3 regions of the Paenibacillus sp. V4I9 genome follow, and region 3 is predicted to be linked to each of the others. Evidence: predicted binding sites of a transcription regulator. Region 3 holds the regulator's gene; each other region holds the start of a gene.
The links. The regulator Rex, encoded in region 3, represses fermentation and respiration genes when NADH is low (regulators of the CRP and FNR family bind a similar motif). The targets are predictions, from matches to a motif close to TTGTGAAATATTTCACAA.
Positions count from the first base shown of each region.

Region 1: a site for Rex is predicted at 8,369-8,386, ahead of QFZ81_RS06085 (nitrate/nitrite transporter). Genes of this name have one in related genera too.
Region 2: a site for Rex is predicted at 7,639-7,656, ahead of QFZ81_RS10130 (cytochrome ubiquinol oxidase subunit I). Genes of this name have one in related genera too.

Region 1 covers NZ_JAUSZE010000001.1:1,242,205-1,252,071, reverse strand. The annotation lists gene QFZ81_RS06110 (sulfatase family protein) at 1-1,046, shown strand, start outside; gene QFZ81_RS06105 (DUF1961 family protein) at 1,080-1,781, shown strand; gene QFZ81_RS06100 (molybdopterin oxidoreductase family protein) at 1,860-3,968, opposite strand; gene nirD (nitrite reductase small subunit NirD) at 4,046-4,396, opposite strand; gene nirB (nitrite reductase large subunit NirB) at 4,429-6,846, opposite strand; gene QFZ81_RS06085 (nitrate/nitrite transporter) at 7,112-8,353, opposite strand; gene QFZ81_RS06080 (ANTAR domain-containing response regulator) at 8,809-9,459, shown strand; gene QFZ81_RS06075 (anthranilate phosphoribosyltransferase) at 9,456-9,867, shown strand, end outside.
Region 2 covers NZ_JAUSZE010000001.1:2,218,677-2,228,543, forward strand. The annotation lists gene QFZ81_RS10100 (alpha/beta hydrolase) at 1-67, opposite strand, end outside; gene QFZ81_RS10105 (NHL repeat-containing protein) at 362-1,300, shown strand; gene QFZ81_RS10110 (multicopper oxidase domain-containing protein) at 1,679-2,722, shown strand; gene QFZ81_RS10115 (ZIP family metal transporter) at 2,744-3,952, shown strand; gene QFZ81_RS10120 (substrate-binding periplasmic protein) at 4,119-4,928, shown strand; gene cydS (cytochrome bd oxidase small subunit CydS family protein) at 4,973-5,074, opposite strand; gene QFZ81_RS10125 (cytochrome d ubiquinol oxidase subunit II) at 5,079-6,107, opposite strand; gene QFZ81_RS10130 (cytochrome ubiquinol oxidase subunit I) at 6,104-7,453, opposite strand; gene QFZ81_RS10135 (MarR family winged helix-turn-helix transcriptional regulator) at 7,931-8,383, shown strand; gene QFZ81_RS10140 (hypothetical protein) at 8,373-8,687, shown strand; gene QFZ81_RS10145 (metal-sensitive transcriptional regulator) at 8,791-9,123, shown strand; gene copZ (copper chaperone CopZ) at 9,141-9,344, shown strand; gene QFZ81_RS10155 (heavy metal translocating P-type ATPase) at 9,440-9,867, shown strand, end outside.
Region 3 covers NZ_JAUSZE010000001.1:4,402,770-4,412,636, forward strand. The annotation lists gene QFZ81_RS20640 (AAA family ATPase) at 1-500, opposite strand, end outside; gene QFZ81_RS20645 (hypothetical protein) at 493-1,023, opposite strand; gene QFZ81_RS20650 (cell wall elongation regulator TseB-like domain-containing protein) at 1,138-1,632, opposite strand; gene QFZ81_RS20655 (amidohydrolase) at 1,675-2,970, opposite strand; gene QFZ81_RS20660 (DUF47 domain-containing protein) at 3,216-3,842, shown strand; gene QFZ81_RS20665 (inorganic phosphate transporter) at 3,907-4,908, shown strand; gene QFZ81_RS20670 (redox-sensing transcriptional repressor Rex) at 4,950-5,570, opposite strand; gene dinG (ATP-dependent DNA helicase DinG) at 5,573-8,428, opposite strand; gene QFZ81_RS20680 (tetratricopeptide repeat protein) at 8,519-9,112, opposite strand; gene panD (aspartate 1-decarboxylase) at 9,193-9,576, opposite strand; gene panC (pantoate--beta-alanine ligase) at 9,582-9,867, opposite strand, start outside.

The sequences.
Region 1 (9,867 bases), 3.2 Mb from region 3:
GGGACCGAACGGTTGAGTGGCTTAAAACGGAAAGACCCTCTAACAAACCTTTTTTCTTATGGACGTCGTTCGTCAAGCCTCATGCTCCTTTCGATTGTCCTTCACACTTGACGGATTTATATACGCCGGAAGAAATGCCGAGGCCTTGGGTGTCCGATAAGGATGGAACGTCGAAAAATCCTTATTTGAAATCACATCGTCAAGCAATGGAAGCCGATCTGTACTCGGAACACGCTAATCTCACAAACAGGGCTTATTATTATGCCAATATTACGTTTATCGATGAACAAATAGGTCGGATTATGCAAACGCTGGAGGAAGAGGGACTTGCGGACAATACACTCGTTATTTTCACATCGGATCACGGAGAACTGCTTGGCGACCACCGATTATGGTTTAAAAACTTAGGGCACGAGGGCAGTTTGCACATCCCGATGTTAGCATGGTGGCCCGGCGTTATTCATCCGGGTACCCGCTGTGATGAATTGACTACCCTGCTTGATATTTTCCCTACTCTCGTTAATCGGTCCAGTGAAAATTTCAATTACGACGGAAGGCCCGGTTTGGATCTATTGGAACTGCTCACGGAACCATCCTTGGTACGCCGAGATGTAGTCTGTTCTGAATTCTATGTGGCCCCCAACTATATGCTCCATGTCCGCAGCAAAGAGTGGAAATACCTCTTTTATCAGAATGGCGGTTACGAAGAGCTGTATAATCTCCTGAGCGATCCACACGAGCTTGTTGACTTGGCAGATGATCCAGATTTTCAGCATGTTAAAAAAGAGCATCAGACGGCAGCCGTTGGTTGGGTCAAAAACTATGGAAATCCTAAAATTGCCCTCGATGAAACAGGCTGCAAGTTGAAAGTAATTCCTTTTCAGCCTCAGGAAGCCAAAACTAACCCTAGGCCGTTCTCGCGAATGCCTTGGGATTCCAGAGTTCCGCCTTCGATGCTTCCTGAACAGCAGCGCTCCTGGTTTTGGAAGGCGTTGGGTGGAGATTGGAGCAGCCTTATAACCTTGTTTGGATCAAAAGATAAGTAATCCACCAATTGATGAGTGAGGGTGACGTACAACATGGATTGGAATAAAATATTCATGCTAGATGAGCTTTTATATCAAAATCCTTTAGCCGTCGAAAGCGATGTGCTTGATTTCAAAATGGAAGGGCAGGCTGTTGCCAGTTTTCCACTGAATCGAATGCGGATGGAAAATAAGCTTGACCCAAAGCTTGGGCAAAAATCGAATTTCGTTTATTGGTGTCCGGTTGAATTTCCAGACAACATCGCGATCACTTGGGATTTTTGGCCGATTCATGAGCCGGGGCTTTGCATCTTGTTTTTTGCCGCAAAAGGGAGCCGCGGTGAAGATTTGTTTGACAGCCGGCTTTCCGTAAGATCAGGTGCTTACGACCAATATCACCATGGAGATATCGATGCTTTCCATGTATCCTACTTCAGACGCAAAGAAGAAGAGGAGCGGAGTTTTCATACGTGCAATCTGCGTAAAAGCTATGGCTTTCACCTGGTTTCGCAGGGCGGAGATCCGATCCCGTCCGTTACTGATGCCAAAGGTCCATACCGGATGAAATTGTTTAAATGGGGAAGTGAAATTTTATTCGCCATCAACGATCTAACTGTCTTGCATTGGACCGATGACGGAAAAACATTTGGAGAGCCCCTAACTGGCGGAAAAATGGGCTTTCGCCAGATGGCCCCTCTTATCGCCGAATACGCCAATCTTACTGTATATTCGATTTCAAAAAAGCATGCTTTGTAAACTCATCCCTCTCTATTACCCACAAAAAAAGACCGCACCAGCTTAGTCTTTGGCCAAGCCAACTAAGCTGAGTGCGGTCTACTCGACACGTTCTACTTTTACTGCGCAAATTTTAAACTCCGGCATCCGACTCGTGGGATCCAGCGCATCATTCGTTAATTGATTAATCGAATGCTCATCGCCCCAATGAAAGGGCACAAAAACCGTGCGAGGCTGAATGCCTTCCGTCACTTTGACATCGAAAACCAAGGATCCACGGCGGCTTGTAATGCGGACCTTGTTATCCATACTCAGTCCAATTCTCTTAGCGAGCCATGGATGAATCTCGGCAACGGGAACGGGAGCCTTCTTATTCAACGCTTCCGTTCGGCGTGTTTGTGCGCCGCTTAAATAATGATTCGCCAGCCTCCCCGTTGTCAGCACGAAGGGATAATCCGAATCGATTGGTTCTGCCGGCATTTTGGGCTTAATACCGAATAATCTGGCTTTGCCATCGGAATGATTAAAATGATTCTCAAATAATAGCGGTGTACCCGGATGATCAGGAGCAGGACACGGCCAGAATATGCCTTTCTCCTCCTGAAGCCGCCCATACGTAATACCGCTGTAATCCGCTTTCCCTCCAGCCGTAGCAGCTGCTAACTCGCGAAACACATCTTCAATACCCGCATATTGAAAATAGGCGCCCCTACCCAATGCTTCCGCTAGCTGACAAATAATGTGGAAATCAAGTCTGCTGTTTCCCGGAAGCTCCATCGCTTTCTGGCGGTGAAACACGCGTCCTTCCAGATTGGTCATCGTTCCTTCTGCTTCCGCAAAGGATGACCCTGGCAACAAATAATGGGCATAACGAGCCGTTTCGGTTTCGAACATGTCAACGACAACAAGCAACTCCAGCTTCTGCAGTGCCCGCTCCACCATTCGGTTATTAGGGCTGGATACGAGCGGATTCGATCCGAGGACGATCAAGGCTTTGATTTCACCTTCATCTATCTTTTGCAGCAGCTCATAGGCAGAAACCCCTTTACCCGGCAGTTCACTCGGATCGATTCCCCATACCTTGGCAACATGCTCACGCGCAGCTGGGTCTTCGATCAAGCGATAGCCCGGCAGTTGGTCCGCCTTTTGCCCATGCTCGCGTCCGCCTTGCCCGTTTGCTTGGCCAGTTACGGCGCCATAACCGCAGCCTTTGCGCCCTATTTTGCCAGTGATCAAGGCTAAATTAATGTAATTCAGCGTGTTCTCTACACCGTTCACTTGCTGTTCCAAGCCGCGTGCTGTAAGCACAATCCCCGTCTCCGCCTTCGCGAATCCACGAGCAATCGTACGAATTACGGCTTCTAGAACGCCGGTTAGCTCCTCCACTCTCGCTGGGGTGAAAGACTTAACAGCCTCCTTCAATTGCTCAAACCCAACCGTACGATCTTCAATGAATCGGTTATGGACGAGTTTCTCTTCCACCATGACATGTAGGAGTCCGTTTATAAATACAGAGTCAAATCCCGGTTGTAGACGAACATGGATATCCGCTACCTTCGAAGTCATGGTATTACGCGGATCAATCGTAACGATCACTGCGCCTTTTTTCTTCGCTTCAAGTAAATAAGGCATCATCGTCGGCTGGCATTCCGCAATATTCGTTCCTGCGAGAATGATATATTTCGCATTTGGAATTTCGGTTAGGGGCATTGTCATCCCGCGATCGATCCCGAAAGCCTGATTACTGGCTGCGGCCGCTGAGGACATACAGTATCTACCATTATAATCAATGTATTTAGACTTGAGTGCTACTCGGGTAAACTTGCCAAGTAAGTAACTAACTTCATTGGTAAGTGAGCCCCCACCATACACGCCAATGGCATCGGGTCCATACGTCGCTTGCAGTCTTTGGATCCGCTCAGCAATATCTGCAAACGCATGGTCCCAAGTCACGTTTTGCCACCGCCTTGGCTCCCCACTCGCCCTAACCAATGGCTCAAGAATCCGATCGGGATGAAGCACATGATCCAGTGCATTCAATCCTTTCTGACAGAGACGGCTAGTCGCCACAGGAAAGTTTGGACTTGGTTTAATCGTGAGACCTGACGTCTTCTCACTCGGCATAATCTCCAATCCGCATTGCATGCTGCAGAAGCAACAATGGGAGGAGGGTTGTTCATTAGGTAATGTCAGTAGTGCAGATTTCAACGCACTCCACCCCCGATGATAAAGCTCTCTCTAAAATTTCAATGTATCTTATCATGCCTTTGTGGCCAACAGAAGCGTTAGCAGGCTAATTCTTTGTTTATTGGAAACCCAATAAACACCGTTCCTTCATGTATTTTCGTTGAATACGTTTGTACACATCCTGTATCCGGTGCTTGAACCAAACCGGAAGGAAGATGAATCTTGCGATCATGCATCGGACAGAAGACGTGGTCATCACAAACAATTCCTTCTGCCAGAACGCCCTCTTTATGCGGACAGCGGTTCTGAATCGCATGAAGCTTGCCGCTTTTCAGCTTGAACAGTGCAACCTCTTCCCCTTGATAACGAATCGTTTTCCCTGTGTTTACAGCTAAATCCTCATAAGATACGGCCTGCACCCATACCATTTGCTCTTCTTGTGTTTTCATTGGTTTGCTCCTCCCGGGCTTATCTTCTTTGTCTAATTAAGCTCTACGACTTCATACAGATCACGCTGAATTTTTTTGCTATCAATCGCTTGTTTCCAAGGGTCTTTCGTCACTGAAAGTGCTTGATCCATCCGAGCACACAATTGTTTGCGCTCTTCTTCATTTTCTACGACTTCGCGAATATGCTCGATACCAAGTCGGTGTACCCACTCACTTGTGCGCTCACCATATTTACCGGATTCACGATAGTATTGCAGATAAGCTTCCGTATATTCGATAATTTCTTGTTCCGTTTTGACAGTGGTCAAGAGATCACCAACACGTACCTTGACACCGCCGTTTCCTCCGGCGTAAAGCTCCCAACCGCCATCCACTGAAACCACTCCTAAGTCTTTAATCCCTGACTCGGCACAATTTCGCGGACATCCGGATACGGCCAGCTTCACCTTGGCAGGCGTGTTCAAGCGTTCAAAACGTTTCTCCAGCTCGATACCTACGCCCATCGCATCCCCCGTACCGAATCGGCAGAAGGTTTCTCCCACACATGTTTTTACCGTACGTAAGGCTTTTCCGTAAGCATAACCTGAAGGCATATCCAGGGCTTCCCACATCGCGGTAAGATCTTCTTTCTTCACACCTAGTAAATCTAGACGTTGTCCGCCTGTAAACTTCACAGTAGGGACATTAAATTTCTCAGCTACTTCTGCAATGCGTTTCAATTCAGTAGGATTCGTTACACCGCCATAAATCCGTGGAACAACCGAATACGTACCATCCTTCTGAATGTTGGCGTGCATACGCTCATTAACAAAGCGTGAGGTACTATCGTCCTTATAAGTCTCAGGGCTTACCATGCCTAAGTAATAATTGAGCGCAGGGCGGCATTTCGAGCAGCCTTCTTCATTTTTCCAACCAAGCACGTTCATCACTTCACGCACATGGGATAACCCTTTTTCACGAATCGCTGCAACGACTTCATCCCGCGTATGGTCTGTACAAGCACAAATCGTCTCTTTCGCAGCGTTTTTATCATAAGAAGCTCCTAGTGTAAATGCCAACAAATCACTAACGAGTGGTTTACAACCACCGCAAGAACGAGAAGCTGTCGTACAATTTTTCACTTCATCAACGGTCGTTAATCCTTGATCCTTGATCGCTGAACAAATCGTTCCTTTTGTAACGCCGTTACAACCGCATATGATGGCATCGTCTTTCATGTCGGCAACACCAGATGCCGCTCCGCCTCCTGATGAATCCGTCAAAATGGCTGTTTTTTCCAAGCCGCTAACATCAGTTTCTTCCCGAATCATTTGCATAAGTCTCGTACCATCCGCCGTATCTCCGAAGAGAACCGCACCGATGATTTTATTGTCTTTAATCACAACTTTCTTATAAACACCAGTGAACTCATCATGAATACGGATGGCTTTCGATCCTTCCTCATCGCCGAACTGTCCGCCTGAGAATACATCAACACCAGATACTTTAAGCTTCGTATAAAGGATAGATCCTTCATAAGGACTCGTTTCCACGCCTGCCAAATGTTTAGCAAGTACAGCCCCTTGCTCGTAGAGCGGCGCTACCAATCCGTAAGCAATCCCTCGATGCATGGCGCATTCCCCTACTGCATAGACATTTGGAACACTCGTTTGCAAATAATCATTCACGATGATACCGGGATTACACTCAACTCCGGACTTCTTCGCAAGCTCTACATTGGGACGAATACCTACAGCCATAACGATAAGATCTGCCTCTGCAACGGTACCATCTTTGAATTTCAAGCCGGTTACCCGCTTGTCGCCCACGATCTCAGCGGATTGCTTCTCGAGCAGGAAGTTGATGCCTTGTTCTTCAAGTGCCGCTTGCAGCATTTTGGAAGCCGTACGATCGAGTTGACGCTCCATAATTGTATCTAAGATATGAACAACATCGACTTTCATCCCTAAGTTGAGGAAGCCCCTAGCTGCCTCTAATCCAAGCAAACCGCCACCGATCACGATCGCTTTTTTATACTTCTTAGCGGACTCGATCATAATTTCACAATCACGAATGGTCCGGTACGCCATAACCCCTTCTTTATCAGCTCCAGGCAAAGGAATCATGAAAGGATTGGACCCTGTAGCCAAAATTAATTTATCGTAGGAAACCGTTAGCCCTTTATCGCTCGTTACCGTTTGGGCGACCGTATCGATGTCAGTAACCGTTTGGTTTGTGTGCAAGGTAATGTGGTTATTCGCATACCACTCATAAGGATGAATGACGATATCCTCTACTTTGGAATCTCCGGCAAGTACATAGGACAACAAGATTCTGTTATAGTTCGGATGCGGTTCACTTCCAAAAATTGTAACCTCATATTTGTCAGGTGTAAGTTTAAGCAAATGTTCAACAGCGTTAACACCCGCCATTCCATTTCCTACTAATACCAATTTTTCTTTTTGAGTCATTGCCATCTTCCTCTCTAATATATCTATCTCTATATCCCATTTTTCTTATCCACATCCGATTAAAAAGGGCCATTCGGGAGCTACGATTAAAACATGCGCCCCCAAATGACAAAATTGGGATATGGAGCTTGAGTAGTCCAATCTGAACTACCAAAGACGGTAAGTCGTAAACGTCTTTGCGCATGCAGCCTGACAATCAAGCTGCATGCGCAAAAGCATTTAATTATATGCCGCTGGCCATAAGACCAGCGGCTTGAACTTTTACTTAAGCATGGATACTATCCATTGAAGCTGGAGCTACCTTCACTTTGCCGCCTTCGCCGATCCAAGTGCGCTTCCATTGACCTTGTACTATGGCGATCAACAAGAGACATGTAATCGCAATAGCACTTAGAATTAGGAACCCTGGTGTGAATGAGCCTGTCGATAGTTTCAAATTACCGAGAATTTTGGGTAAGAAGTAACCGCCCAAACCACCTGCGGCTCCTACGATTCCAGTTATAACACCAAGTTCCGTCTTGAAACGCTGCGGAACGAGTTGGAAAACGGATCCGTTCCCCATACCGAAAGCCATCATAGCAATGAATAGCATGACTGTTGTCAAAGAAAGTGATGGAAGTGTGGAAATACCAGCCATCATCAAAGCCACCACGCCGTATAAACCCATTAACATCCGAATGCCGCCTACTTTGTCTGCAAGCCATCCGCCTACCGGACGGAAGAAGCTTCCGCCAATCACGCATATTGTTGTAAAGTCCGCGGCTTTAACTGGAGCTAAGCCGTATTGTGTATTAAAGAAGATGGTCAAGTACGATGCCATTCCAACGAAACCACCAAAGGTTACACTGTACAAAATACAGAACAACCAGGAATCTTTCTGTTTCAATACCTTGCCGTACTCCTTAATCGTTTTCGGTGCTGGTTTATTCGGGCTATCCTTTGCCAGTACACTAAAGACGATTAATGTTAATGCAATCGGAATCATCGCAATGCCGAAAACAACATGCCAATCTCCATAATGCTGCGCTATTCGGTTTGCAAATAAGGTAGCAAAGATCGTTCCGCTGTTACCTGCCCCTGCAATCCCCATCGCTAAACCTTGATACTGTGGCGGGTACCAACTGCTGGCAAGTGGTAATGCTGCCGCAAAACTTGCCCCTGCAATACCAAGCATCAGAGCAACGAAGTACATATCACCCATTGTGTCTGCAAACTGCCATCCCCAGAATAATGGTACTAAAGTTAACGTTAGTCCGATTTGTCCTGTAAGCTTAGGACCTATCTTATCTGTCAAAACACCCAACACCAGTCGAAGCACCGCTCCCCCTAAGGTAGGTAAAGCAACGAGATTCGCCTTTTCAGCAGCATCCAGATGAAAATCATTCGCGAGAATAACCGCCAGCGGCCCAAGAAGTACCCAAACCATGAAGCTCATGTCGAAATACAAGAATGAACTGAACAATGACCCTTTGTGCCCCACTTGCATGAAACTTTTCCGATCAACCATGATTTCCCTCTCCTTTTGTGAGGCTTTTCGCCTTCTTTTTTCCTACCCAGATGTGTTGCTCTTTGACAGAAAAGGCCGATAAACATACCCCAACATGTGTGGGATGCTTATCGGCCTCTTTGCCACTGCTGTCACATCATCGTGAACAGCATGTTAGATGATTTTCAGTAAATAGAACATAAATAGCCTATCCGATTACGTATTTGTAAGGGGATAGGCGCCATTGCCTTCGTTAGTGGCACATCATTGTGCCGATTTCTAACTTGATTATAGTACCACAATTGATAGATGTCAATAAACATAACACAAAAAAATTTCATGTGAGATTTCTATAATATATCGACAAATTTTAGATACATATGCTATAGTAATGCCGTATAATAAATCATTTTACCAAGAAAACCTTACATGAAGTTGCCATTGGAAAAAAGCTACCCACGATAGGAGGTATTCAAATGTTACAATCATTTATACTGATCGACGAGTTTAAACAAACTCGCTCAGCTACCTCCTCCTCGTCGTCGACTACCGCACTGAATGTTACGGATAATGAAAAGGAATCCTTGCCTGAAGAGATACTGAAGGATTTGGGATTTCGTATATATGTAGCATCTAATGTAAAAGAAATTTCATTTATGATTCCCAAAGTCGATGCGGTATTATTATCAGTAGGCCCTGATCAAGTAGAGCCATGGCGCTCGCGTGTGCTTGCTCATCGCAGCCTTCCACTATTCTGGTGGTGTGATGCTCGCACTTTTCCTTCTAATGAATGTAAAATGGACGCGGGTATTGATGGTTTAATCGGTTCTGCGATGAGTCCTCTAGAAATTCACTGTGCGCTGCTCCTTGGTGTGAATCATTATTTCCAACGAACCGAATGGCAGCAAGAGCGCGAACAGCTTCACTCTAAACTTGAAGAGCGCAAATGGGTCGATCAGGCTAAGCGGATCTTATGTGAAATCAAGGGTATCTCTGAAGCAGAGGCTTACGATTTCTTGCGTAAACAAGCCATGAATGAACGTAAACGTATGGTAGACGTCGCTACCTCCATCGTCAAGGTGTATCAAATACTAAAGGATCAGAACCAAGGAGGCCGCAAACGATGATATCCTTATTAAAAGAAGTAGGCCGCGGAAAGCGCGGAGCCAGAGATCTTACTTATGAAGAGGCTTCCCAAGCAGCGGAGCTCATACTAACCGGAGCGGCTACACAAGCTCAAATGGGTGCTTTTCTCGTTGCAGAACGCATTAAAATGGAATCCCCCGAAGAGATAAAGGCCTTCATCGATGCCTTGCGCCAGCGTATCCATACCTATCCAATACCCGGCAGCATGGATTGCGCCGGACCTTATGATGGACGCACCCGCTCGTTCATCGCGACTTTACCGACCGCTTTCGTTCTCGCGGCCTGCGGACTTCCCACTACGCTGCACGGCAGTCCGAGCATGCCGCCCAAATGGGGCATCACGCTGTCTGATGTGCTAGCGGCACTTGATGTACCCGCGCTTGACGCGT
Region 2 (9,867 bases), 2.2 Mb from region 3:
ATGGGGGTTTTGCAGTATCTTCTGCGAATTTCTGCGCTGCGGCTTCAAGATGAATTTTGTTTGGCATGGATAGTTCCTCCTTTGAAGTGTTCATGTATGGATTAACATCATTGATTGTTGTTTCAAATGCCTACTACTATGTAAACGTTGAACCTAAGTTTGAATCTCTCTTCCATCGAAAAGGCACTCAATAGGTTGCCCAGATTGACATGGTTGTATCCACCTTTGAAAGATTCTTATGTTATTTTTCACTTTGAGCAAGATCTTACTGTTCTCCTCTGGCTTTCAACATTGAACTAGTATACAGCAATAATTAAGTGTTATTATGAAAGGAAATAAGTAGAAAAAGGATGTGTATAAATTGGAAGCGCTATCTCTGAGTGCCCTTCAAGCAGGTAATACATCACATAACTATGAAGTTATTCCCAATTGGGCCAAAGTGCCCGAGAATGTCACACTAGGTTACACACACGGAATTGAAGTTGATGAAGCGGATCGTTTTTATTTGTTCCATACCGGAACGCCTTCCGTTGTGGTATTTGACCGCAATGGGAAATATTTGAATGCATGGGGCGAAGAATTCGAAGGAGGTGCGCACGGCTTTTATCTGCACAAGGAAGCAGGTGGCGAATTCCTTTATGTGACTGACACGGCCAAAGGGATTATGGTTAAAACAACATTAACCGGCGAACATTTGTTAACGATCGGCACGCCAGATCTGCCTGAGATTTATGATGCTGAACGCAAATTTGTGCCAACGGATGTGGCTGTGGGGCCAAATGGCGATATTTATATTTCAGATGGTTATGGTCAAAGCTGGGTGCATCAATATAATGCACTTGGTGACTATATTCGCTCATGGGGAGGAAAAGGCTCCGAAATTGGGCAATTCGCTTGTCCACATGGTATTTCCGTTGATTTGCGACGCGGAGAACCGGAACTATATGTTGCGGATCGAGGCAATCATAGGATCCAAGTGTTTACACTCGATGGGCAATTCAAACGCACTTTTGACCATGACATGGATATGCCTTGCAGCTTCTATTTCTACAAGGATGAAATGTATTTTCCGGACTTATACAGCCGTGTAACGGTATTCGATAAACATGATAGATTAGTTACGCATTTGGGTGAGGATCGTCAAGCTAAATCTCAGGAGGGATGGCCTAATCTAGATAAAGCTTACTATCGCGCAAACAAATTCAGTTCTCCGCATGGCATCTGTGTCGATTCGCGTGGAGATGTGTATGTGGCCGAGTGGATTTCGGATGGACGCTTGACCAAGCTCGCTCGCAGGTAATTGATTGTAATCATCATCGTGTTACTTAACATGCACGGTTTAAAGTCACTCTTCCAAGAGTGGCTTATTTTTGTGCTGATCGACTAGAAACGCCGGCTAATTTTACGTTACCTTAAGATACGCTAACTTTTTCTGAGTAAAACCTTTCAGAAGTAGTTTTTTATGTGCTAAAGCATTCTTTTGTGAAGAATAGAAATAACGGTATTTTTAAAGGGAAAAATAGGTTTACAAAAAATGTATATGGGCTTATAGTGAAGTCAAATGGTTTTTCCCTTGGTAAACTCTTTGTCCCATTGGAAATAAATTTTTTTTTGTTCAAAAAGTTTCCCTAACACAAAAATATTGTAAACAAGCAATATAAAATAGGAGGGCATAACGATGTTCCGTAAACCGGTTGATAAGGTATCAAGACGTAATCTTTTGAAAATGGGAACCGCTGGGGCTTTTGCTGTCATTGGCAGTGCTTTACTGAATCCATCATCCTTATTTGGCAAATCATCATTAGCCGCGGATAAGCATGGCGTTCATACTGCTATGAAAGAACAATTGCATGATGGTATGAAGCATGGTTATGTTCCGAGCACAGAAGTGACTGAAGGTTTTAAAGCAGCACAGAAAGCACTCACAGCATTTGATTATGGAAAGGTAAGTATGCTTCCTAATGGAAGAACGTTACGGGAATATGAAATTTCATCGTATGAAACTAACGTTGAGATCGCGAAAGGGATCAAGTTTCCCGGTTGGACATTCAATGGCACGATACCAGGCCCCACTATTCGTTGTACAGAAGGGGATGTGCTTCGAGTGAAGTTTACCAATGCAACGAGCCATCCGCATTCGATCCATTTTCATGGTATGCATCCTACCAACATGGACGGACTGGAAGCCATTCATGCAGGTGGTACTTTTACATATGAGTTTGAAGCAAAGCCTGCTGGTATGCATGTTTACCATTGTCATGTTGCTCCTCTCGCCAGACATATTCATAAAGGACTTTATGGCAACTTCATCATTGATCCGAAAAAGCCAAGAGCGGCTGCAAAAGAATTCAATATGCTTATGAACGGCTTTGATCTTGACCTAGATGGAGAAAATGAAGTCTACACGGTGAATGGGTACGCATTTGCCTATCAGCAAGAACCAATTAAGGTGAAAGTTGGGGAACTCGTACGTATTTATCTCAGCAATCTGACTGAATTTGATCCTATTAATTCTTTTCACCTTCATGCGAACTTTTTTAACTATTATGCAACCGGTGCGGATCCTGAAGCGCGTCCTAGTTTTACAGATACTATTATGCAATGTCAGGGAGAACGAGGCATATTAGAAATTGTATTCCCAGCACCTGGGCGATACATGTTTCATGCCCATCAAAGTGAATTTGCTGAGCTCGGTTGGATGGGCTTCTTCATAGCTGAATAAGAAAGGAGGAGTGAGTGTACGATGAGTAATAATGTTCAAACCGAAAATAAGGGTTCAACAAACAAATTTAATGCTATGTTATGGGGAATTCTCCCCCTGATTTTGCTAATTGCAATTATCACAACCATAGCAAAAGTGGGAACAGGAATCGAAAATGAGCCTGCTGCTCCTATTGAAGTTCTGAATGTGGAGAAAATAACGCTCAATGATGAAGGAATCCAACTTAAGGTGCTTAATTCAGGACCGGAGGAAATCACGATCGCCCAAGTCGTAGTGGATGGAGCCTTTTGGAATGCGGATTTCTCACCAAGTGACACACTACAAAGATTTGAACAAGGGACAGTCAAAATCCCTTACCCATGGGTGCAAGGTGATCCACATGAAGTTAAACTAATCACCTCAAATGGATTAATTTTTACCGGTGAAGTTGCAGCTGCAGCTGCAACACCTGAACCAAATGGTAAACTTTTTTGGCAATATGCATTAATAGGATTCTATGTGGGGGTTGTTCCTATCGGGTTAGGACTCATGTGGTATCCATTTTTACGTAGATTTTCAGTTAGAGGGATGCATGCTATTCTTGCATTGACGATAGGATTATTGTTCTTTCTTGTGATCGATACGTTTGAAGAAGGATTTGAAATGGCTTCAGAGGCTCCAGGTGTATTTCAAGGTACCGGATTGGTATGGTTTGGTGCACTGCTCAGTTGTCTCTTCTTAATAGCGGTGGATCAGTCTAATGAACGCAAGCTAAATAGCAGCGCTTTGGAAGGAAGAAGGGTATCGGGCAAAATCGCCACAGGTATTGGTCTTCATAATTTTGGCGAAGGGCTTGCCATTGGATCCGCTTTTGCGGTCGGAGAAGCTGCTTTAGGAACATTCTTAATCATCGGGTTTACTCTTCATAATATCACGGAGGGTGTCGGAATCGCAGCCCCACTGCTTAATGATCGTCCGAATTGGAAGACTTTTGTCACCTTAGCATTGATCGCCGGTGGACCCGCCATTATTGGAACTTGGGTAGGCGGATTTATTTTTAACGATACATTAGCCGCGCTATTCTTCGGCATAGGCGCTGGTGCCATACTGCAGGTTATTTATGTCATATCCAAAATGATTCTTAAAGAATCCGAGAAAAGAAATCTTTCTCCTGTTTCTTGGCTGAATTTTGGAGGGCTCACTGCAGGAATTCTTATTATGTATGTGACAGCTCTCATGGTTAAATTTTAAAATAATTGTTAGAAGAAGATAAAAGACCAATCCGCGATTTTGCGGATTGGTCTTTTTCATACGGCTGAAAGACAACTTGCACAATATATGCTGCCCTATCTGCATAACCGTTTAACAATTTACAAATAATACCGTTGTTTACCTGATAAGGAGGGCATAAAAGGCAATGAATATACGAGTTCGAAGCAAGCAGGGGATCACTCTGTTGGTCGTTCTTTTGGTAACACTGGCTTCCACAGGATGTTCGAAAGATGAGTCGATCAAAGTTGGTATCGAGAAAAACACCCGTCCCTTCACATATACAGAGGGGGATGAGAAGAAAGGCTTTGAAGTGGAATTATGGCAAGCCATTGCTAAAAAGGCGAAAATAAAATATGAATGGGTAGCCATGGAATACGGTGAGTTGAACAAAAGTGTAAAATCTGGTGATGTGGATCTCGCAATTGCCGGAATGACCATCACGAATGCCCGCAAGAACAAATTAGACTATTCAGATCCTTATTTTCAATCGGGAGAAGCGATACTCACCGCATCAGATAACGAGGGAATCAAAGGCAAAGATGACTTGGCCAAGAAAGTGGTGGCAACAAGGAACGGATCGACAGCTTATCATTTTGCGAGTGAAATTCAAGGGATCAAAATTAGGAGCTATGCGAATATCTCTGATGCTTACGATGATTTGAAAAATAAAACCGTTGATGCAGTCATTTTTGAAGAGCACAGTATTCAAGATTATTTGCAAAACACAGCAGATGTAAAAGCTAAAAAAGTAGGAGAAGTTTTCAACAAAGATAGCTACGCAATCGTTGCTAAAAAGCGGAACATGTACATGGGAAGGATCAATAAGTCTATTCAAGCAGTATCCAAGGATGGAACTTATGAAGCTCTCTACACGAAGTGGTTTGGAAGTAAACCAGAAAAAATGCCTAAAAAGCTCAAAGACGACATGGAAGATGATATCGAAAATGAATCATAAGTAAAAAGTCGACTAGCGTATAGTCGACTTCTTTGCCTTACTGATTATTCTTTCACGTCGTTAGCTCTTGGTACCCACAGAATCATAAAAACAAGTGAAAATAGAACAAATATCGGTGGAGCATATTGGATTAATAAGTTTTCCATAGGTTTAATCACCCTTCTTTATAAATTTACCTTGTACATAATCAGCATCAAAAAGAAATAGACGCATAAGCAGAAACAGAGATGGGATTAGAATAACAAGCCCTGCAATAAAGGCGATGACTAGCGCAGTTCCCATGGCTTGATTCGTAAAGTTTTCGTGAATGGAGATGTATGGAAATAAAAGATACGGTAAATGGGCCTTACCATAACCAAAGAAAGCAAAAGCAAATTGCAAAAGTACCAAAATAAACGCTAGACCTAGCTTGATTTGTTTCCAAAGGAAGTAGACGGCAACTAAAAAGCAGAGAAATGATGCTCCGAACATCCATCCCAGGTTAAGCATGTTGCGGAAATGTTCTTGGTTTTGCTGGTTTATGGCGAAAAAGACAAGCAGACTTGCAAGAATAGTAGGTCCGCTCCAGAAAAGAGCATAGCCTCGTAAAATTCCAAAAGCGGGATAGTCTTTTGCCCTATAGGCATAGTAGGAAAGGAACATGGATGAAATATAGAGAACGCTGACTAGCGACAGCAAGATGACCGACCAAGTATAAGGACTCCCAAGTAACTTACTCCAATCTAGATTGATCATGCCGTTCTGTTCAACGATGATTCCACCCTCAGAAATGGTTAGCACTGTAGAAAGGGTTGCAGGGATGAGCAAGCCAGTTGCTCCATAGAGCAGCATGTACCATTTGTTATCCTTGGAACCATAGTTGCTGAAAGCGTAGTAGGCTCCTCTTATAGCTAACAATATGATAGCCAAACTGCCAGGTACAAGTAACGCGGTCCCATAATAACGTGCCGTTTCAGGGAAGAAACCAATCATACCGATGTAGAAGAAAACTAAGAATACATTAGTAACTTCCCAGACAGGAGATAAATATCTTTCAATGATTTTATGAATGATATGCTGTTTCATCGTAATAACCGAATAGTAACTGAAGAAACCCGCACCAAAGTCAATGGATGCCACAATTAAATATCCGTATAAAAAGATCCACAAAACAGTTATTCCAACAAGTTCTAGACTCATTCTTTGGTCCTCCCCCCGAAAATACCAAGTGCAATCAGTTCATCTGCAACATCGTTTTTTCTGAAAAGTTTGGATAATACTTTTACTGCGGTCAGTGCTAAAACGATATAGAGTAAACAGAACAGTAGTAACATCGTATCCACGTCTTGTGAAGTTGTAGCGGCATCTGCTACCTTCATATATCCACGCAGAATCCATGGTTGGCGACCAACCTCCGCGTAAAACCATCCACATTGGATGCCTAGCATGGAAAGAGGACCACACACAACGATAATCGCTAGAAGCCATCTCGGATAAGGTTTACGGGATTTTTTGCGTGCGTACCACATATGACTAATGGCGACGACAATCACAAACATACCTATAGCAACCATGGCGTCAAAGAAATAATGTACGTATAAAGGAGGTCGGAGATCCTTCGGAATATCATTCAGCCCTTTGACCTCAGTTCCTGGAGTTCCACCTGCCAAGATACTTAGTGCATACGGAATTTTCAACGCATATTTAACCTCATTATTTTCAGTCAAAATACCACCAAGTACGAGCGGTGCATTCTTTGTTGTTTCAAAATGCCACTCGGCTGCGGCAAGTTTTTCAGGCTGAGTATGAGCTAGAAATTTGGCTGATAAATCACCGATCATTGCCGTAGTTATGGCGAACACGAGCCCAGCAGTAACGGTTAGCTTTAAAGCTTTCTTAGCATATAAAGTGTCCCCTTTTTTCCTTAGAAGGGAGTAGGCCGCTATAGCAGCCAAGATGAATGCGCTGGTCATATAGGCTGAGGAAAGTACATGTGCCACTTTGGTAGGCATGGATGGATTAAACATAGCTAGAATCGGCTGTACATTCGTAATCAAGCCATCTTTTAGAGTGAAGCCTTGCGGCGTATTCATAAATGCATTCACAGTCGTAATAAAAAATGCTGAAGCAGAGGAGCCAATTACAACAGGAACTAATAGTAATAGATGATGTTTAGGTTTTAATCGTTCCCATGTGTATAAATAAATGCCTAAGAAGATAGCCTCGATGAAAAAGGCGAAAGTTTCCAGAAATAACGGAAGCGCAATGGCTTGCCCAGCAATCTCCATGAACTTCGGCCACAATAGGCTGAGTTGAAGCCCGATTGCAGTACCAGTAACCACCCCAATAGCAACGGTGATCACGAATCCCCGAGCCCATCTTCGTGCCAGCAACGCATAATAGGGATATTTACGTTTAATGCTGGCTAATTCAGCTAACATAATCATGACCGGAACGCCAACGCCGATGGTAGCGAAAATGATATGAAATGCCAGTGTGGTCTCAGTGAGTAGGCGGCTATAAAATACGGAATCGTAGATAGGCATATGGACTCATCTCCTTTGTAACTTTCATATGTTCAAAAAAACTTGCGGATAAAAGAGAGCAGCATGACAAAAGCAACAATGAACATCAGGTACATCAATCGTTTTTCATGTTTGCGAGATTGGTTCAAGTGGATCACCTTCTGTTTTCAATTTGATTTGCTATATATTTCTATCTTACTCCACGTATGTGATTTTTTTCACATAATATGTGAATACGGTTTGAACAAAGTATTACAACTTTATTAACGTTATGAAAATATAGTAGTGGGTAACCAAAGAAGTCATGACTGCAATCCTCTTCGCTAAGACAAGATTCATCGAACAAGAGAAACTGAACTACCGTCAAACATATCACAAGATGCTATTCACTTGACCAACATGGGGGATAATCTGTATTTTCATTACACTTTATTTCCATTATCGGATTTTATGTGTACAATACAATATATGTATTATACACATAAGGGGTTGGTTATTTTGGAAATAAACGATATTTTGGAACTTCGATTGAATGTACAAAAATTTATTAGGCTTTTTGGTTTATTAGAACAAACCGTAACCCCATGTGGATTTCAACTTTCAGTATCACAGGTATATGCTCTACAAGAAGTGGAGAGCTCCACTCTAATACTTGGTGAATTAGCAGATAGGCTGCATCTAGAACGAAGTTCAGTAAGCCGACTTGTTGATGGGCTTGTAAAAGGAGGCTTTGTACGCCGTGAAATCAACGAAAAAAACCGAAGAGAAATGTTAATTTCTCTTACGGAAAAAGGTGAACGGACAATTGAGCAGGTTCGTCAGCAGTCCATTCGATTTTATCAAAATGTTTTGCAACACATGACAAAAGCTGATCAACAACTGGTTCATCAGGGATTTGAAAAATTTACAGAAGCTCTATTAAAAAACAAGGGGACACAGGATGAAATATAAAAAAAGTCAAACAGCTACAAGTATATTATCGCTTATTTTTTCTTTTCTGGCTTCATCCCATCACTGGCTTCATATGGGGATTTTACTTCTCTTGGGCGGCTCAACGAATATGATGGCGACAATGTCAGCAGCATTATGGATTAGACGTATCATGATCATTGTAACCATTATAACGATGCTTGTATCGATGTATCGTTTATTTAAACACAAGTCTAAGGTACCCTGGGTGGTTATTATGACTATTCTCTCTGCCGCGATTTCATTAGGTTTTATCATGTATACACTTGTGAAGTTTGGCTGGTAATCTCTATAGGCAGACCCAATTATTTTTATGGAAAAAAATCTTAAAAAGGGCTTGATATAGGGTATGGGGGTATGGTATATTTTGAATGTGAGGGGGAAAGGCAATGGAACAACATGATAAACAAGAATTAAATGAGGACAGTTGTCATTCGGGCAGTGATCGAAAAAGTCATCATTCTGATAAAACAAAAAATAATTTAATTTCTAGGCTCAATCGCATCGAAGGACAAATTCGCGGTGTGAAAGGTCTAATTGAGAAGGATACGTATTGTGACGATGTGTTAAATCAAATCGCCGCGGTTCAGTCAGCTTTAAACGGTGTTGGGAAACTGCTTCTCGAGCATCATCTAAACAGCTGTGTGATCGAACGCATTCAAGAAGGCGATAATGAGGTTATTAAAGAACTCATGGTTACCATGAATAAATTGATGAAATAATAAGGGAGAGAATAGGAATGCAAACAGTTACACTCAAAGTTGAGGGTATGTCCTGCGGTCATTGCGTGAATTCCGTTGAAGGCGCAGTTAAGAAACTTGGTGCTTCCGGCAAAGTTGATTTGAGTGGTGGATCCGTAACTGTAGATTTCGATGAGTCTCAAGTTTCTTTGGACGTCATTAAAGAAGCAATTGAAGATCAAGGCTATGACGTTGCGAAATAAAGATAATTGAGCCGCTTCATGCGGCTCCAATGTAACACCTTTTTTTTTGAAAAAAATATACCCCACAGGGGTATATAGGTGTAGGAGGGTATGAAATGGAGAAACCATTAGAACAGCAACAGGCAAGTCTGCAAATTACGGGTATGACATGTGCGGCATGCGCAACACGAATTGAGAAAGGCTTAAATAAAATGCCAGGGGTCAGTAAAGCAACTGTTAACCTTGCATTAGAAACTGCCCATGTTGAGTTTAGCGCTACCGAAATTTCTGTAAGCGATATGGTTAACAAAGTTGATCAACTGGGATACAAAGCCATGCGTAAAGAAGAAGAAGCATCGAAGGGCGATTATAAGCAAAAAGAGATACGCCACAAGAAAATACATTTAGCGGTATCGGCAATCCTTTCGTTACCACTTCTATGGGCAATGGTGAGCCACTTTACATTTACATCGTGGATTTACTTACCAGAGTTCTTGATGAACCCTTGGGTGCAGCTTGTGCTTGCCACACCAGTACAGTTTAT
Region 3 (9,867 bases):
CCTTCTTTAACAGCGCGTGTTCGAGCTTCCTTAAAAAGATCACGTACACGACTTGCACCGACACCGACATACATTTCAACAAATTCACTACCTGACGCTGCCATATAAACAGAATTCGTATAGTGTGCGGCAGCTTTAGCCATTAACGTTTTACCTGTTCCAGGAGGGCCAGTAAGCAGAATCCCTTTGAGCGGACGAATTCCTAATTTCTTAATTTCTTCATGCTTGATTAGAAAATCAAGAGCTTCCATCAATTCTTTCTTAGCGCGATCTTGTCCACCAATCTCATCAAACGTCAAATATGAAGGTGTACGATTCTTGCTTTTACGATCACCACCAGCAGATATCCCAGCACCGCCGCGGCCTTTAATCATGTAAAACAAGGAAACACCCAATACACTAACAAACAAGATAGGTATCACATTCACACCTAGAAAAGCTAAAAAGATCAGAAGAACCGGTATAAATCCAATCCCAATTTCTTTATATATTTTACTCATTCGGCCACACTCCTATCTGGGATGTTCTAGGTAGCATGATGAATTTAGTGGCATCACCATCTGTCAAACGAATATATACATAAGTTTGGTCCATTTCACTGTCTACTTTCATATTTGGAACACCCTCAGCATATTTCTGAAGAGTTGTTGGAATATCTGCATAATGCTTCGTTTCCATCGCTTGTGCTACCTCAAATAATGCTTTAGACCACCACTGATCCAGTTTCTCAGACGGGTTGCTCTTCACATCGATATTCACAGAACGCTTACCGATAATGGATGCACCATCCTTATGAATACGTTCGACAACATTTCTTAAATTGGCGTCTGGGTTTAGTTTAACTTCTATATCAACTTGGTTATTGTCCAGTTTCATCGTTGAGCTTGCCACACCGGGAACCTTGCCAATGATATCAGATAATGGATTCTCCATAGCTAAACTTGTATAAGCGAACCAACCACCGAATAAAACTCCAGCAGAGATAATAACACTCATGACGACAGGTAAGAGACGCAGCTTCATCAGTCAACGTCCCCCTTTCTATACGTATTTTATTGCTTCAATTGCTATACGATGAGTATATCACTTGATACATACATTAGCTTTATGAAATGAGTGGAAACAACAAAACTCAGCCTAATGCAGGCTGAGTCGGTACGTATCTATATAGTGTCCATCCTTGAAATTGTAATAATCATAGAAATAGCGTGTACCGCTGTTTTCTTTCTTTTTATAGAAGACTTCCCAGACATATTCGTTACCAAGCTTGCCAGGCAGCACACGTTCTATTTCAATCTCTGGAGCTTTTTTAAGCACCGTGTCTCGTACTTGCGTTTCAGTGAACGATTCAGAAGTCATCTCAGCATGTATATCTTTGTCTGAAACCCAAACGATAACGCCTTGACCCAGCTTGTCTTCCCCATAAACGATTTGAAGCGGCTCATCTCCATAGAAGAAATCCACCTTGGTTGCTTTCGTCATAATACTTTTCTCATACGCTGTTTCTACCGCTTTGCGCTTATCGTCCCAGTGCTCATTCTGAACGTTTAAATAAAAGCGGCTAAGCACTACACCAAGTGTCAAAATAATAAATACACCGAATGTTATGATCCTTGTTCGCTTTGCATTCATGAACGCCGCTCACCTCCCCAGACCAACTTAAAAGGCATTCACTTAGCCGATGAGCTTATCAAAGCATTGTTCAAACTCACGCTTAATTTTTTCTTCATCAAGTGTTAAACATTCACCCTTGCGGACAATCCAATTTCCGTCTACACACACATCCACTACATCTTTTGCACATGCAGAGTAAACAATATGGGACACGAAGTCCGTTTTCGGGAGGAAATGAGGTTGGTCGATATCCAGTGCGATGAAGTCTGCCTTCATACCAGCCTGCAGTAAGCCTACATTGTCTAACCAGATGGATTCTGCACCCATTTTCGTTCCCATAAGAAGCGCCTCTGCAGCAGGCACAGCTAGAGGATCGCCAGAAACACCTTTGTGAATCAACGCGGCGAGTCTCATTTCTTCGAACATATCCAAGTTATTATTGGATGCCGCTCCATCCGTTCCAAGCGAAACCTTCACGCCAGAACGAAGAAGTTCAGGAACTCGGGCAACACCACTAGCAAGCTTCAGATTGCTTCCTGGGTTGTGGGAAATACGAACATCATATTGCTTAAGGATACTGATTTCTTCATCTGTGAGATGTACACCATGCGCAATAAGCGTCGGTCTGCTGAACACGCCATGCTTTTCTAGATGAGCAACGGGTCTTAAACCGTATTGATCAACATTTCCTTGAACTTCACGACTGGTTTCTGACATGTGGGTATGGATAGGTAAGTTTAAATCATGGGCCACTTGAACAATCCGTTCTATATACTCCGGTGGACATGTATAGGGTGCATGTGGAGACATCATGGTCGTGATTCTTCCATTCGCACCGCCATGCCAGTTTTTAGCAAACTCGGTGGCTTCTTTCAATTTAGCATCTTGTACTTCCGGTGGACAAAGACCTATAATTCCTCGGGTCAAAACACCGCGCATACCTGACTCTTCAACGGCTTTAGCAACTTCGTTCATATGGTCATACATATCCACAAAAGTTGTCGTACCACCTTTAACCATCTCTAGAATCGTTAACTGTGTCCCCCACTTCACATCTTGGGCGCTGAATTTGGCTTCCATCGGCCACATTTTCTCTTCTAACCATATTTGGAGTGCAAGATCGTCACCGTATCCACGTAAAAGCGACATCGCTGCGTGACCATGCGTATTCACAAGACCCGGCATATAAAGCTTGTTCGTGCCGTCAATCACTTCGTCATAATTTTCTCGGGGTTCAGGTATTTCCTCACCGATGTATGTAATCTGGCTGCCCTCAATAACCATACAGCCCTTTATAGACGATTTTGCTTCATTATTTGAAATAAAAATACCGTTCGTAATTAATGTTTTTTTCATACTAAAAATCCCTCTCTATGCTCATTCTATTAAAGACATTGCTTTTTAAACTTTACATCTTCGGGCTTGTAAAATCAAGGAAGCCAAGTGATGTTAAGAAATTGTTAAATGTCACGGAATTTTCGTTGCTTTCGATGCAATTGTTATGATACTTTTAACTTTGTGAGTTTTTTCTACCATTTGGTCTGTTTATCTTATATATTCGATCAAAAACTAGTACATATAGTAAAATATAGGAGGATTATATGACAACGTTATTCACGAAAAAGAACGAAGTCGATTTCTTGCAACTTCTCATCCGTGCTGCAGAAAACGCATTGCAAACTGCTCAACTATTTCGCACAGCCATGATGGGTGATAAACCGCCTATTGAGTATGTAAAAGCGATTAACGATTTAGAGCATGCAGGCGATTCCATTACTCACGAAATTTTTAAAGGTTTAAACAAAGTATTTATTACACCGATTGATCGTGAAGACATTATGGTTCTAGCCTCCAAAGTGGATGATGTAACAGACGGTATTGAAGCTACAATTGCTCGTTTCGACTATCTTGCTGTATCCCATACAGATTCTTATATGAAAGAGTTTTCGGCTGTCATTGTAGACTCTTGCCAACATATGCTGGATGCATTCAAGCTTCTGGCGAAGAAAAAATACATGCAAATCCCCGAGCATACGGTTGCTATTAATTCCCTTGAGAATGACGGAGACCGTTTGATGCGCGAAGGGATTCGCCAAATTTTCATCACACGTAAAGATGTGTACGAAGATTTTAAACTAAAAGAAATTTATGAGCGTTTGGAAGAAACAACGGATGCTTGTGAAGATGTAGCCAATATCCTTGATAGCGTTGTACTTCGCTATTCATAAGGCACATTCGTGTCCTATGTCTACGAAGAAAGTTTTCCAAATGGAAAACTCTTAGGAGGAAATCATGTTAACTTATTTAATCGTTATCGTTGTGCTTGCTTTACTTTTTGATTTCATTAATGGATTTCACGACACGGCTAATGCGATTGCAACTTCCATTTCCACACGTGCATTAAGTCCACGTGTAGCCATCGCCATGGCCGCCACTCTCAACTTTGTCGGAGCCATGGTTTCCTCTAAGGTTGCCAAAACCGTTGGAGGCAGCATTGCTAACCCAGCCAAAATTGAAAACGGCGTTGAAATCGTCATCGCTGCCTTACTTGCGGCCATCATTTGGAACTTGTTGACCTGGTATCTGGCGATTCCTTCATCTTCTTCGCATACACTCCTTGGTTCTCTTGCTGGAGCTGTTATTGCTGGAGCTGGGGTCTCTGCGGTGAATTGGAATGGTTTTACTCAAATTATTATCATTTTGGTTTTATCGCCCATTATTGCTTTCGCCCTAGGTTACCTAATTATGATCTTGATCAAGTACATCGTTATATGGTCTGGGAACACTTCAAGATCGAAACTAAATCGCATATTCCGTACCTTGCAAATTTTATCCGCGGGATTACTTTCATACTCCCATGGTGGAAACGATGCACAAAAAGCAATGGGAATTATCGTATTTGGTTTAGTCGCAGCCGGTGTTCAAACAGACCTGGAAGTACCCGTATGGGTGAAAATTGCTGCCGCTCTGGCCATGGGACTTGGAACATCCATCGGTGGATGGCGAATTATTAAAACCGTTTCCGGTAAGATTGTTAAAATCGAGCCGATCAATGGCTTTGCCTCGGACTTAACGTCATCACTCGTTATTCAATTCTCTACTCATTTGGGTAAACCATTGTCAACGACCCATGTTATTTCCTCCGCGATTATCGGAACAGGCAGTGTCATGCGCTTCCATGAGGTTCAATGGGGCACGGTTGGCCGCATGTTGATCACTTGGATTATTACAATCCCAATCAGCATCGTGCTTGCATTCTCGATCTATTTTGTTCTATTCAGATTCATTTTCTAAAAATAAAAAGGCACGACCCAAGCTTTGGGTCGTGCCTTTTTCTAATCCAAATAATAAGCTAAACTTTGCAATTCTGTTGTAAAATCTGCATGATGCACGCGCACTTCGGGAGGAACCCTAATAATGACTGGAGCAAAATTCAATATCGCTTCGATTCCGCATTCAATGAATTGATTGGCTACATTTTGAGCTTCGTTCGCAGGAACCGTAATGATGCCGATGCGAACGCCTAATTCAGATAAAACATTCTTCATCTCATGCATCGGTTGAACGATTAGATTGTTGATCGATTCCCCTGCCTTACTTGGCAATGCATCAAATACTGCGACAATTTTCATATCATTCCGTAAATAAGTATTATAATTGCATAAAGCGCGACCTAAGTTACCTGCTCCAACAAGAGCAACTTGAATATGGCGATCCAACTTCAGGATCTGTCTGATCTTCTCAATTAAGTAAGCAATGTCGTAGCCGATTCCCTTTTTACCGAATTCCCCGAAATAAGCCAAATCCTTGCGAATCTGTGCCGGATTCAGATCGAGCTTTTGACCCAAATCCTGCGAAGATACCGTCGAAACATTTTTCATTGCAAGTTCATTCAGAAAGCGTAAATAAATGGGCAGCCTCCGGACGACAGCTTCCGATATTTTTTGTGTTTTCAACTCTACGCCTCCCCCATCCACTCTTCAATCCTAGGTAACATTTGCTCGGTCGTCATATGCTCAATCTTCGGACCAGGCAATGAATAAAGGAAGTGCTTGCCATAATACGTATCAATGACACGAGTATCATAGATGATTACGATGCCTTTATCGGATGCACGTCTGACAAGTCGGCCAAAGCCCTGCTTAAATCGAATGACAGCCTGCGGCACAGAAAATTTCATAAATGGATTCTCGTTGCGTTTCTTAATATTTTCACACTTAGCTTCAACAAGTGGATGATTGGGCGGTTGAAACGGCAATCTGATAATAGCTAGACAGCTAAGGGCATCTCCTGGAATATCGACACCCTCCCAGAACGAGCTGGTGCCCAGTAGGACGCACATTTTGTTATCTTGGAACATCCGGGTCAGTTTACTCCGATTACCGCTGTCAACCCCCTGCCCGAGCACGGTAATCCCATGTGGCTTCAAGAGATCCTTCATGCCGGCATAAATTTGCTTAAGCATGCGATTCGAAGTACACAAAATCAACATACGTCCTTTGGTAATTCTCGCAACATCACTAAGTGACCCAATAAGTGCGTTGATAAAAACAGGATCACCGGCACCTTTGATCGTCGGGAAGTCCCGAGGAATTACGACGAGAGCTTGCTCTCTGTAATTAAATGGAGATGGCAATTGAACGGTTTTCAGCTTGCCCGATTCTTCGTCCTCAGGGATAACTAACCCTAATTGATCCGCTGAATATTGAAAAGATTTATTAACAGATAAAGTCGCGGAGGTCAGGATAATACTGTCTTTGGTCTCAAAGAAATGCTGCTGCAACAGCCCACTTACATCGGTAGGTACTGATACAAGCTGCAGCGATTTCGATTTGGCATAGGTGCCCGCTTCCATCCAATATACATAACCCTCATCGGCCATTTTCATAAAAAAGTGCAGGGCATCCCGATGATTGTACAGTTCCTTTACCGTGCCATTCAAATCGGTGACTAATCCTTGGACCCCGAAAACTTCCTGCATATCCTTCACTTCATTTAACAATTTATCAAGTGTGCGGAGTAAATCATTCGCATTCAAATAAATATTGTCTTCCATAATCAGAAGCTCTCGCCATTCGGGCGGAAGTGTTTCGGGCTTCATCCGCAGCACGAACTGTGAGTTTTCCGATTGCGAAGGATCGCTCCTTGAGGATAACAGTTCATAGAGCGCTTCGCTGAGCCGATCCCAATCCTCTTTGATTTGCACGATTTTGGGATAGAGCCCGTCAATGGTTTGACTCCAAGAGGCCGTGCGTTCCTGCTGCTCATCCGATTTCTGCAATCGAAACCGCAGCATTGGTAATTGGCCACTGCGATTATCTTTATATAGCCAAATCAACGAATGATAAAATGCTGAAGAATGCAGCTCAATACCAAGATGCTTACTTGCCACTTCTTCGAAGTGATGAGCCTCATCAATGACAAGGTGCTTGTAAGACGGTAGAAGGCGGTTTTCAGCCTTCATATCCGTGAAGAGGAGGGAATGGTTCGTGATGATCACATCGGCCGTATTGGCATCATTCCGAGCGCGGTGATAGAAGCATTTCTTATACCAAGGGCACATGCGATTCAAACAAGAATCTGTGTCGCTTGCAACTGAATACCAGAACTGCGCACCCTTATTTCCAAAATGCAGCTCCTCTTCATCACCATGCTCCGTTTCACTAAGCCATACAACCATCTGCGCTGCCGTTATCGGATCTTCCTTGCCATTCTCGTAATCACGTGATGTTAGCTTTGTCTCGAATTTACGCAAGCATAAGTAATGACTTCTGCCTTTGAGCACAGCAGCTTTGAAAGGGATAGGGAAAATCTCCTTTAAGAGTGGAATGTCCCGCTCACGGAGCTGTTCTTGTAGATTAATCGTGTGCGTAGAGACGATCACTTTCTTCTCATACTTGATGCCATAATAAATGGATGGTATCAAATACCCTAGCGACTTCCCTGTTCCTGTCCCTGCTTCAATCATCAGATGCTGATCATGCTCGAGTGACTTTTCAACTTCACGAATCATCTGCTCTTGGGATTCACGGTCTTCAAAGATCTCGAATTTATCCCGTAAGGCTGTTTTTAAACCTTGATGGAACTCTGTAAAAGAAGAACCTAAACCATCCGCATCGGAGTCTTTGCGCGTATCATCCTCATCGCCCCAATCGGTGACATTGATCGTAAATTGACGGAAATATCGATTCGTATCCATATCCACACTGGTGATAGACTCTTTGTAGATGCATATTTCATCGAGGAACCAACCTAAATCACTGTTGCCGTTTTCGAAAATATGCTGCAAGCGTTGAATCGTAAGAAGCGGCAGACCCAGCAATCGTTCCATACAAATAATCCATATGGCTGCCGTTACTTCCGCATCACTATCCGCTTGGTGTGGCCTTTCATGATCGATACCGAACAATCCGGCCACCATGCTGAGCTGAAGACTCGAAATAGATGGAAATAGGATGCGCAGCAAATCCATCGTATCCAGCACACGTCCTGTGAAAGGCGGGTATCCTGTATTCGTTAGTCCTTTTTGTAGAAAGGATAAATCAAAAGCCGCATGGTGCGCCACAAGAACACAATCAAACAAGAGCGGAAACATATCCGCCATGACTTGGTCAAGCGGGGGAGCATCCGCAACCATATCTTCCGTAATCCCTGTAAGTGTTGTAATCGAAGAAGGTATACTTATCCCTGGTTTGACCAGAGAAGTATACCTGTGAGTAATTTGAAATTGATCTATAATGACGAGTCCAACCTGAATAATTTCATCCGCAGGCTGACTTCCTGTCGTTTCAAAATCCAAAACTGCAAATTTCATGACGTGTATCTTCAATCCTTTCGTCCTGCACTTCTCCTAGCATACCAAATCTTATTAGGAAAAGGGAATACCCAGTTAGCCGCTTCCGTTTTAGGATTCGTCCAAATTGATCAGCGGCTCCATGCAAGAAGGATCAGTGTGATACGCTTTTTGAAAATATTCAAAGGCTTTTTCCATATTCTGATTTTGCACTTGTATGCAGCCCATTGCGTTGTAGGAAATGGCCTTCATCTTGGTATTGTCGGTCAAGGGCAGAAGGAACTTGAAGTGTTGATACGCTTCTCCAAACTCCCCTTTGCGCAAATGACCCATCGCTAAATACACTCGAGCTAGCAAGAAATCCGGCTGCCTTTGAATCAGCATTTCGAATTCTTTGATCGCTTGATCGTACATATAAAGTTTGTAAAATCCCTGGCCCCGCATGAATTCATCCGTCTGCTTCCCGGACACATCTAGTTCCATCAGCTCATCATGTAGGGTTTGGGTGCTCATTGGTACGGCCCCATAAAACTTTCCCAACTTCTCCTCAAAAAGCAGCCACGCCTCGATGAACTCATCGCTCATCGTCTTCAACACCTGCAATTGTTCGTCGAGCTCAGCTTTTTTTTCCACGTCACTATTCGGATATTCTTTTTGGATTTCTTCCAAAACCTCGTTCATTGTGGAAAATAAATGCTTAAACATTTGGCATCCCACCTTTGCTTCGAAAGCTTATCCTCATTCTTTGTAAACAGAGCCGATTTCATGCATGGAAGTGATCCCTCTTAAAGGATGGTGGAATGCTCTTCTTCTTTGAGAAGCTGCGCAACTTTATTATTTTCACCCATAATGGCAATCGTTGGTTGATGCTTCTTCGCTTCTTCATCGGTCATCATCGCATAAGAAATAATAATAACCGTATCACCCGTCTGAACTAGCCTAGCTGCAGCCCCATTTAAACAAATCACACCTGTGCCGCGCGGCCCCGGAATAATATAAGTTTCGAGACGTGCACCATTGTTGTTGTTCACAATTTGCACTTTCTCATTCGGCAGCATACCAACTAAATCGATCAAATCTTCATCAATCGTAATACTTCCGATATAATTCAAATTCGCTTCTGTTACGGTTGCCCGGTGGATTTTAGCTTTCATCATCGTTCGAAACATGAAGGTCACTTCCTTACTTGTAAAATTAAATTATCGATCAAACGCGTTTTGCCGAATTTCACGGCTAAAGCAATGATAATAGAAGGGGTAAAATGGCTATTTTCAAAAGGTTCTAATGTCGGATAAGCTAGTACCTCTACATAGTCAATGATGGCTAAAGGTGTATTCGCAATATGTTGGCTGACCAAGCTTTCAAGCTCCTGCGGGGTGAAAGTTGCATGTGATTCCACAAATGCCTTAGCTTTCTTTAAGGATTGTGACAAAACTAAAGCTTTCTTACGCTCTTCCTCA